2 regions of the Azospirillum thermophilum genome follow, and region 1 is predicted to be linked to the other one. Evidence: predicted binding sites of a transcription regulator. Region 1 holds the regulator's gene; the other holds the start of a gene.
The links. Region 1 encodes HrcA, which represses chaperone genes, less so after heat shock. Its sites were predicted from a motif close to GTTAGCACTCNCCNNNGGNGAGTGCTAAC; they were not measured.

Region 1 (4,410 bases):
CCTGGCCGGCTCCATCTCACCGAACGTGATGTCGAAGCCATCCGGCACGAACATCGGATCGTAACCGAAACCTTTGTCGCCGCGCGGCGGCCACACCAGCGTGCCGGAACAGCGGCCTTCCACCGACTCCACATGCCCGTCCGGCCAGGCGAGCGTCAGGGCGCAGACGAAACAGGCACTGCGGTCGGTCTTGCCGGCCAGCCCCTCCTCCACCTTGCGCATCGCCATGGCGAAGTCCTTCTCCGGCCCGGCCCAGCGGGCGGAGTAGATGCCGGGGTCGCCGCCCAGCGCCGGCACCACCAGACCGCTGTCGTCGGCCATCGCGACGTGGCCGGCCGCGGCGGCGGCCCGCGCCTTCAGCTCCGCATTGGCGATGAAGGTCGTGCCGGTCTCCTCCGGCTCCGGCAGCCCGAGCTCGCCCGCCGTGGTGAAGGTCCGCACGTAAGGACCGAGCAGGTCGGCGATCTCGCGCACCTTGCCCTTGTTGTGGCTGGCGATCACGAGCGTGTCGCCGGTGAAGCGGCGGGGAATGGAAGCCATACCTTTGATTTCCTTGTACGAACCTGCAACGTCATGCGGCGGCGGCGTGAAGCGGCCGGGCGGAGCACGGGCAGGCCGGCGGCCGTCCCCGCCTCCGCTCCCGGACCCTATCCTTACCTGCGCGATCCTTACTTGATGCCGAGCGCGGTCTTCTGCAACGCGACCAGCTCGTCGACGCCCTTGCGGGCCAGCGCCATCAGCTCGTTGAACTGGGCTTCGCTGAAGGGGGTCTCCTCGGCGGTGCCCTGCACCTCGACGATGCCGCCGCGGCCGGTCAGCACGAAGTTGGCGTCGGCCTGGGCGGTCGAATCCTCGGCATAGTCGAGGTCGAGCACGGCGTTGCCCTGGTGGATGCCGCAGGACACCGCGGCCACCTGGTCGGTCAGCGGCATGCTCTTGATCGCGCCGATCTGAAGCAGGTGCTGGAAGGCGAGGTGCAGGGCGACGTAGCTGCCGGTGATGGCGGCGGTGCGGGTGCCGCCGTCGGCCTGGATGACGTCGCAGTCGATCTTGATCTGCTTCTCGCCCATCGCCGAGCGGTTGGCGACGGCGCGCAGCGCCCGGCCGATCAGCCGCTGGATCTCCTGGGTGCGGCCTGACTGCTTGCCCTTGGCCGCCTCGCGGTCGGTGCGGCTGTGGGTCGAGCGCGGCAGCATGCCGTATTCCGCGGTGACCCAGCCGAGCCCGGTGTTCTTCAGGAAGCGCGGCACCGTCTCGTCCACGCTGGCCGTGCACAGCACATGCGTGTCGCCGAACCGCACCAGGCAGGAGCCCTCGGCATATTTGCTGAAGCCGGGTTCGAGCGAGATGGTGCGCAGCTGGTCGAGGGCGCGGCCGGAGGGGCGCATGGCAATCATCCGATGGGTTCAGTTGAAAACGGCCCGCAGGCTATCGGCTCGGACCCGGCGCGTCCAGCCCGCAAGGCCGCTCCGTTTGCGCGAAGTGCCCTCTTCCGGGGCCGGCGGGGGCGCATCCGTTGATTCGGCTGCCTGACCTGCCTAAATTCGGACGCGCGCGTTGCGCGGCCCAACGACAACCCGTCCGGACCATGATCACCGAGCTGAACCAACGATCCCGCGAGATCTTCCGGCAGATCGTCGACGCCTATGTGGCGACGGGCGAGCCGGTGGGATCGCGCACGATCTCGCGGCGGCTGGGCATGGTCCTGTCGCCCGCGACCATCCGCAACGTGATGGCCGATCTGGAGGAGCAGGGGCTTCTCTACGCCCCCCATACCTCGGCCGGCCGCATCCCGACCGACGCCGGCCTGCGCATGTTCGTCAACGGCCTGCTGGAGATCGGTTCGCTGACCGAGGACGAGCGCGAGTCGATCGAGGCGAAATGCGCCTCCTCCGGCCGGGCGCTGTCCGACGTGCTGAACGAGGCCTCGACCATGCTGGCCGGCCTGTCGCACTGCGCCGGGCTGGTGGTGGCGCCGAAGACCGACCGGCCGCTGAAGCACATCGAGTTCGTCTCGCTCGGCCCCGGCCGGGCGCTGGTCGTGCTGGTGAACGAGGACGGGCTGGTCGAGAACCGCGTCATCGAGGTGCCGGTCGGCCTGCCGACCTCCACCCTGCAGACCGTCTCCAACTATCTCAGCGCCAAGCTGGTCGGCCGCACGCTCGAAGAGGCGCGGCAGGAGGTGACGCGCGAGATCCAGGAACAGCGGACCCAGCTCGACGAGCTGTCCCGCCGCGTGGTCGCCGAGGGGCTGGCCACCTGGGCCGGGGCCGGCGGCTCGCAGGGCGGCGGCGGCGGGCAGCTCATCGTCCGCGGCCAGGCCAGGCTGCTGGAGGACGTCACGGCGCTGTCGGACCTGGAGCGCGTGCGCGCCCTGTTCGAGGCGCTGGAGACCAAGGAGGCCATGCTGCGCCTGATCGAGGCGACCGGACAGGGGGACGGCGTCCAGATCTTCATCGGGGCGGAGAACGTGCTGTTCAACCATTCCGGCTGTTCGCTGATCATCTCGCCCTTCCAGAACAGCCGGGAGCAGGTGATCGGCGCCATCGGGGTCATCGGCCCGACGCGCATCAATTACGCCCGCATCATTCCGCTGGTGGACTATACCGCCAAGGTCATCAGCCGGCTCGTCGGCTGAGGACGTCTTTTCACACCCGCCTTTTCCATCGACAAGAAGAACACCGAGAGACCCATGAGCGAAGAGCAGAACAAGCCCGCCGACGCCGCGGTGGACCCGACCGGGACCGCCGCCCCCGCCGACGCCGCGACCGCCGCCGCCGGAGAGGCTCCGGCCGCCGGCGACCGCGTCGCCCAGCTGGAGGCCGAGGTCGCGAGCCTCAAGGACCAGCTTCTGCGCGCCATGGCGGAGGCCGAGAACACCCGTCGCCGCGCCCAGCGCGACCGCGAGGACGCCAGCAAGTTCGCCGTCTCCAGCTTCGCCAAGGAGCTGGTGTCGGTGGCCGACAACCTGCGCCGCGCGCTGGAGGCCGTCCCGGCCGAGGGCCGCGAGAAGGACGAGATGCTGAAGGGCCTCGCGGTCGGCGTCGAGGCGACCGAGCGCCAGCTCTTCGCCGCCTTCGACCGTGCCGGCATCAAGAAGCTGGATCCGAGCGGCGAGCCCTTCGACCCGAACTTCCACCAGGTGATGTTCGAGATCGAGAACACCGGCAAGCCGGCCGGCACCGTCATCCAGGTGCTGCAGCCCGGCTACACCATCCACGGCCGCCTGCTGCGCGAGGCGATGGTCGGCGTCGCCAAGGGCGACGGCGGGGCGCAGCACGTCGATACCAAGGCCTGAGGCCGGGCCGCGGGAAAAGGGCCGCCGCGTCCGGCGGTTGACGCGGCGGCACGATGGGCTTACGCCTTTCGGCGTGGCGCCCCGGCGCTCCGCTGTGAAAGGCTTCCCCCATGCCGAAGAGCATCCTGACCGTCGACGACTCCAAGACGATCCGCGACATGGTGACCTTCACCCTGTCGCGGGCCGGTTACAGCGTGACGGAAGCCGTGGACGGCGGGGCCGGGCTGGCCCTGGTCAACCGGCAGAAGTTCGACTGCATCATCACCGACCTGAACATGCCGGGGATGGACGGGCTGGCGCTGACCCGCGCGGTGCGGGCGAGCGCCACCAACCGCGCCACGCCGGTGCTGCTGCTGACCACCGAGGCGGACCCGGCCAAGAAGACGGCGGGCCGCGAGGCCGGCGCCACCGGCTGGCTGGTCAAGCCCTTCAACCCGGAAAAGCTGGTGGAGACGGTGCGCAAGGTCTGCCCGTAAGGGCGGTTCGGCAGCCTGTCCGCAAGACGGTTCAGCGGTCCGCGGGCAGGCGCGCGAAAAGGAACTCACCCTCCGGATCATGCGCGGCGAATCGCCGCTGCGCCGCCGACCGGTTCGCCACCGCATAGCAATAGACGCAGCCGTGCGGGCAACTGTCGTAATCGCCGATGTCCCGGCTTTCGGCACACAGGCAGCCCGGACGGTTGCCCTTCTCCCGCGCCGCCAGCGGCCGCCCGGCCATGTCCGACATCCGCTCCCCGTCGATGCAGCGCGCGGCGGCGGTGCCCGGCACCTCCAGCAGCGCGGGCTGGGTGCAGAGGGTCAGCGCCATCCCATGCTCCGCGGCGACCGCCGCCAGATCGGCCAGCAGCGCGCGCTTCTCCTGCGGATCCGGGTCGCGCCAGGCGATGCCGGCGGCGGCGAGGTTGCGCGCGGTCTTGCGGTAGGGCTGCAGGAAGGAGACCACCACCTCGTCGGTGACGCCGCGCAGCCGGGCGGCGATCCGGGCGAAAGTCTCGCGATGCCGGGCCGGGGTCAGCGCATCGGTCAGCACGATGGGGTCGTAGCGCCAGACCGCGGCCCGCGGCCCCCAGCGTCCCCGCAGCCAGTCCATCTGCTCGGCGCTGCGCTGCCAGT
Region 2 (4,410 bases), 470 kb from region 1:
CCTTCTTCTCCGGCTTCTCGGCGATCATGGCCTCGGTGGTGATCAGCAGGCCGGCGATCGAGGCGGCGTCCTGCAGGGCGGTGCGCACGACCTTGACCGGGTCGATGATGCCGGACTTCACCAGATCGGTGAACTCGCCCTTCTGGGCGTCGTAACCGAAGTTGGCGTCGTTCTGCTCCAGCAGCTTGCCGACCACGATCGAGCCGTCGGTGCCCGCGTTGTAGGCGATCTGACGGACCGGGGCCTGCAGGGCGCGGCGGATGATGTCGATGCCGACGCGCTGCTCGTCGTTGGCCGGCTTCAGGGCGTCGAGGGCCTTGGTGGCGTACAGCAGGGCCGAGCCGCCGCCGGCGACGATGCCCTCTTCCACCGCGGCGCGGGTGGCGTGCATCGCGTCGTCAACGCGGTCCTTGCGCTCCTTCACCTCGACCTCGGTCGCACCGCCGACGCGGATGACGGCGACGCCGCCAGCCAGCTTCGCCAGACGCTCCTGCAGCTTCTCGCGGTCGTAGTCCGAGGTGGTCTCCTCGACCTGGGCGCGGATCTGGGCGCAACGGGCCTCGATGTCGGCCTTGGAGCCGGCGCCGTCGACGATGGTGGTGTTCTCCTTGGAGATCACGACCTTCTTGGCGGTGCCCAGCATGTCGAGGGTGACGTTCTCGAGCTTGATGCCGAGATCCTCGCTGATGACCTGGCCGCCGGTCAGGATGGCCATGTCCTCCAGCATCGCCTTGCGGCGGTCGCCGAAGCCCGGGGCCTTCACGGCGGCGATCTTCAGGCCGCCGCGCAGCTTGTTGACGACCAGGGTCGCCAGGGCCTCGCCCTCGACGTCCTCGGCGACGATCAGCAGCGGACGGCCGGACTGCACGACGGCCTCGAGGACCGGCAGCAGGGCCTGCAGGCCCGACAGCTTCTTCTCGTGCAGCAGGATGTACGGATTCTCGAGATCCGCGATCATCTTGTCGGCGTTGGTGATGAAGTACGGCGACAGGTAGCCGCGGTCGAACTGCATGCCCTCGACGACGTCCAGCTCGGTCTCGAGGCTCTTGGCCTCCTCGACCGTGATGACGCCCTCGTTGCCGACCTTCTCCATCGCCTGGGCGATCATCTTGCCGATCTCGGCCTCGCCGTTGGCGGAGATGGTGCCGACCTGGGCGATCTCGTCGTTGGTGGTGACCTTCTTGGCGCGGCCGCGGATGTCGTTCACCACGGTCTCGACGGCGATGTCGATGCCGCGCTTCAGGTCCATCGGGTTCATGCCGGCGGCGACGGCCTTCACGCCCTCACGGACGATGGCCTGGGCCAGCACGGTGGCGGTGGTGGTGCCGTCGCCCGCCAGGTCGTTGGTCTTCGAGGCGACCTCGCGGACCATCTGGGCGCCCATGTTCTCGAACTTGTCGGCCAGCTCGATTTCCTTGGCGACCGACACGCCGTCCTTGGTGATGCGCGGAGCACCGAACGACTTCTCGATCACGACATTGCGGCCCTTCGGGCCCAGCGTGACCTTCACAGCGTCGGCCAGGATGTCCACGCCACGCAGCATCTTTTCACGCGCGGAGGCGGAGAACTTCACTTCCTTGGCAGCCATCTCTCGATTCCTCTGAGTATCGTTTCAACGAGCGCGATTGGGCGGAGACTTAAGCCTCGATGACGCCCATGATGTCGGATTCCTTCATGATCAGGAAATCCTCGCCCTCGATCTTCACTTCCGTGCCCGACCACTTGCCGAACAGGATCCGGTCGCCGGCCTTGACGTCGAGCGCCACGACCTTGCCGCTCTCGTCACGGGCGCCCGGGCCCACCGCGATGACCTGACCCTCCTGGGGCTTCTCCTTCGCGGTGTCGGGGATGATGATCCCGCCCTTGGTCTTGGTGTCGGACTCCAGACGCTTGACGACGACGCGGTCGTGCAGCGGACGGAACTTCATGGGAATGCCTCCTCGAAAGGCTTGCTGCGTTGAATGTGCATGCCGGGTGCGGGTGGTGTTAGCACTCTTCCCCGGTGAGTGCCAGACAGCTAGTCGAACGGCTTTTGGGATTCAAGAGCCCAGACGCGCATTTCGCGCGTCCTTGTGGCAGCACTCGGGCCGTTATGCTGCTAACATGCTGATATGGAACGATATTTACCGTTGCGCGTTATCCGGCGGACGGCAAGATTTCTTCAAACGGTCATGACCGAAACCGGTTCAGGGAGCACCGGACACCACCAGCCGATCCCCCACCCGACCATCCTGGGAGACAGCGCATGGCCAATCTGGGACTTCAACTGCGCAACTACCGCCTGACGACGGCGGAGATCCTCTATCACATGCCGGACCACCCGACCCTGCTGCAGAGCTTCCTCTGGCAGGACCTCGACCTGGCCCCCGACTACCCGGTGCTGCGCAGGTTCCTGGACTATTGGCAGGCCAACCTGGACGGCAAGCTGCACTCGGTCAAGCTGGCGACGCAGACGCTGATCACGCCGGGCGAGCTGCGGTACGCCGCGGCGGACTTCCGCCTGCAGTGAACCGCATACCCCTGTGATCCCCGTCACAGCGGCCCCCTGCGGAATTTGCGAAAATTTTAGCGGATTCCGGAGGGGAGGCTGCGATGGACGAATGGAACGACGATGAAGGGCATCCTTGGGACCGCCTGTGGGTGACCGAGACGGTGGTCGAGATCACCACCATCCTCGGCCTGTTCGCCATGCTCTTCGCCCTGTTCTTCCTCGCCGGCGCGCTGCAGGAGTTCGGGGTGTGACGCGGACGGGCGGCGGGCCCCGGCCTTCCCGCGGACTGCGCGCCCCTCCCGGTCCTCCGTCCCGCCCCGCGGCGGTTTGACGCGGAGCGGATTCCGCCCCACATTGCGGGACGACCGCTCCCATCACCGGACCGCCGCCCGTGACAGCCTTTACGACCGACGCCGCCCCCGCCTCCGCCGGCCCTTCGACCCGTCCGGTGGCGTGGTGGCTCGTCCTGTGTGCCGCGATGGTGCTTGCCATGGCGGTGATCGGCGCCATCACCCGCCTGACCGAGAGCGGGCTGTCCATGGTGGAGTGGAAGCCGCTGATCGGCATCCTGCCGCCGCTGTCGGAGACGGAATGGACCCGCGTCTTCGGCCTCTACCAGCAGACGCCGGAGTTCCGCGTCTACAATTCCTGGATGGGGCTGGAGGACTTCAAGCGGATCTTCTGGTGGGAGTGGTTCCACCGGCTGTGGGGCCAGCTCATCGGCTTCGTCTTCCTGATCCCCTTCCTGCGCTTCTGGATCGCCGGCCGGATCCCGCAGGACCTGTGGCCGAAGCTGGCCGGGCTGTTCCTGCTGGGCGGGCTGCAGGGCGGCATCGGCTGGTTCATGGTGAAGAGCGGGCTGGTCGACCATCCCGAGGTCAGCCACTACCGGCTGGCGCTGCACCTGTCGATGGCGATCCTGATCTATGCGCTGCTGCTGCGCACGGCGCTCGGCCTGTTCGACCCGATGCCGCTCGCCGGCTGGCGGCCCGAGGCGGCCGGGCTGCGGCGCCACGCGCGCCGGGCCCTGGGGCTGGTCGCGCTGACCATCGTCTGGGGCGCCTTCGTCGCCGGCACCCGCGCCGGCTACGCCTACAATACGTTCCCGCTGATGGCGGGCCACTGGATCCCGCCGGAGGTCGGCACCCTCGTGCCCTGGTGGCTCAACCCGGTGGAGAACACCGCCGCCATCCAGCTGATCCACCGCGCGCTGGCCCTGCTGACCGGCTTGGCGGTGCTGGCGCTCGGCCTGCGGGTGGTGCTGGCCCGGCTGCCCGGCCGCGCCACGCAGGCCGGGCTCGCCGCCGCGGCCATGGTGCTGGTGCAGATCGGGCTGGGGATCGCCACGCTGCTGACGGTGGTCTGGATCCCGGTCGCCGCCGCCCATCAGGCGGGGGCCATCCTGGTGGTCTCGACGCTCGTCTGGCTGCTGCACGAGCTGCAGCCGGTGGGGCGGCGGCGCTGAGCGCAGCCTCCGGCCGCTTGAGCGCGGCCGGTCCGGCACGAGAGGGGGAGCGGGGGCGCCGGCCGGGGCGCCCCGCCGCCGCCCGTCCGGTCAGGCCGCGTCGTGCTTGCGGATGAACTCCCGCAGCTGCGGCATGATGGCCTCGCGCCACTTGCGGCCGTTGAAGATGCCGTAGTGGCCGACGCCCTTCTGGAAGTGCCGCCCGCGCATCTCCTCCGGCAGCGAGGAGCACAGCCGGTGCGCCGCGATGGTCTGGCCGGGGGCGGAGATGTCGTCCAGCTCGCCCTCGACGGTCATCAGCGCGGTCCTGCGGATGGCCGACGGCTCGATCCGGCGGCCGCGCGACTGCATGGTGCCGTTGGCCAGCGCATGCTTCTGGAACACCGTCTCGATGGTCTGCAGGTAGAATTCCGCCGACAGGTCCATCACCGACAGATACTCGTCGTAGAAGCGG

Region 2: a site for HrcA is predicted at 1,986-2,014, ahead of groES (co-chaperone GroES). Genes of this name have one in related genera too.

What each region holds. Positions count from the first base shown of each region.
Region 1 covers NZ_CP029353.1:280,590-284,999, reverse strand. The annotation lists gene rdgB (RdgB/HAM1 family non-canonical purine NTP pyrophosphatase) at 1-540, opposite strand, end outside; gene rph (ribonuclease PH) at 669-1,388, opposite strand; gene hrcA (heat-inducible transcriptional repressor HrcA) at 1,589-2,638, shown strand; gene grpE (nucleotide exchange factor GrpE) at 2,693-3,298, shown strand; gene DEW08_RS07360 (response regulator) at 3,409-3,774, shown strand; gene DEW08_RS07355 (DUF1848 domain-containing protein) at 3,806-4,410, opposite strand, start outside.
Region 2 covers NZ_CP029353.1:2,348,115-2,352,524, forward strand. The annotation lists gene groL (chaperonin GroEL) at 1-1,588, opposite strand, end outside; gene groES (co-chaperone GroES) at 1,638-1,928, opposite strand; gene DEW08_RS17460 (usg protein) at 2,246-2,509, shown strand; gene DEW08_RS31265 (hypothetical protein) at 2,593-2,742, shown strand; gene DEW08_RS17465 (COX15/CtaA family protein) at 2,883-3,956, shown strand; gene DEW08_RS17470 (polyhydroxyalkanoate depolymerase) at 4,047-4,410, opposite strand, start outside.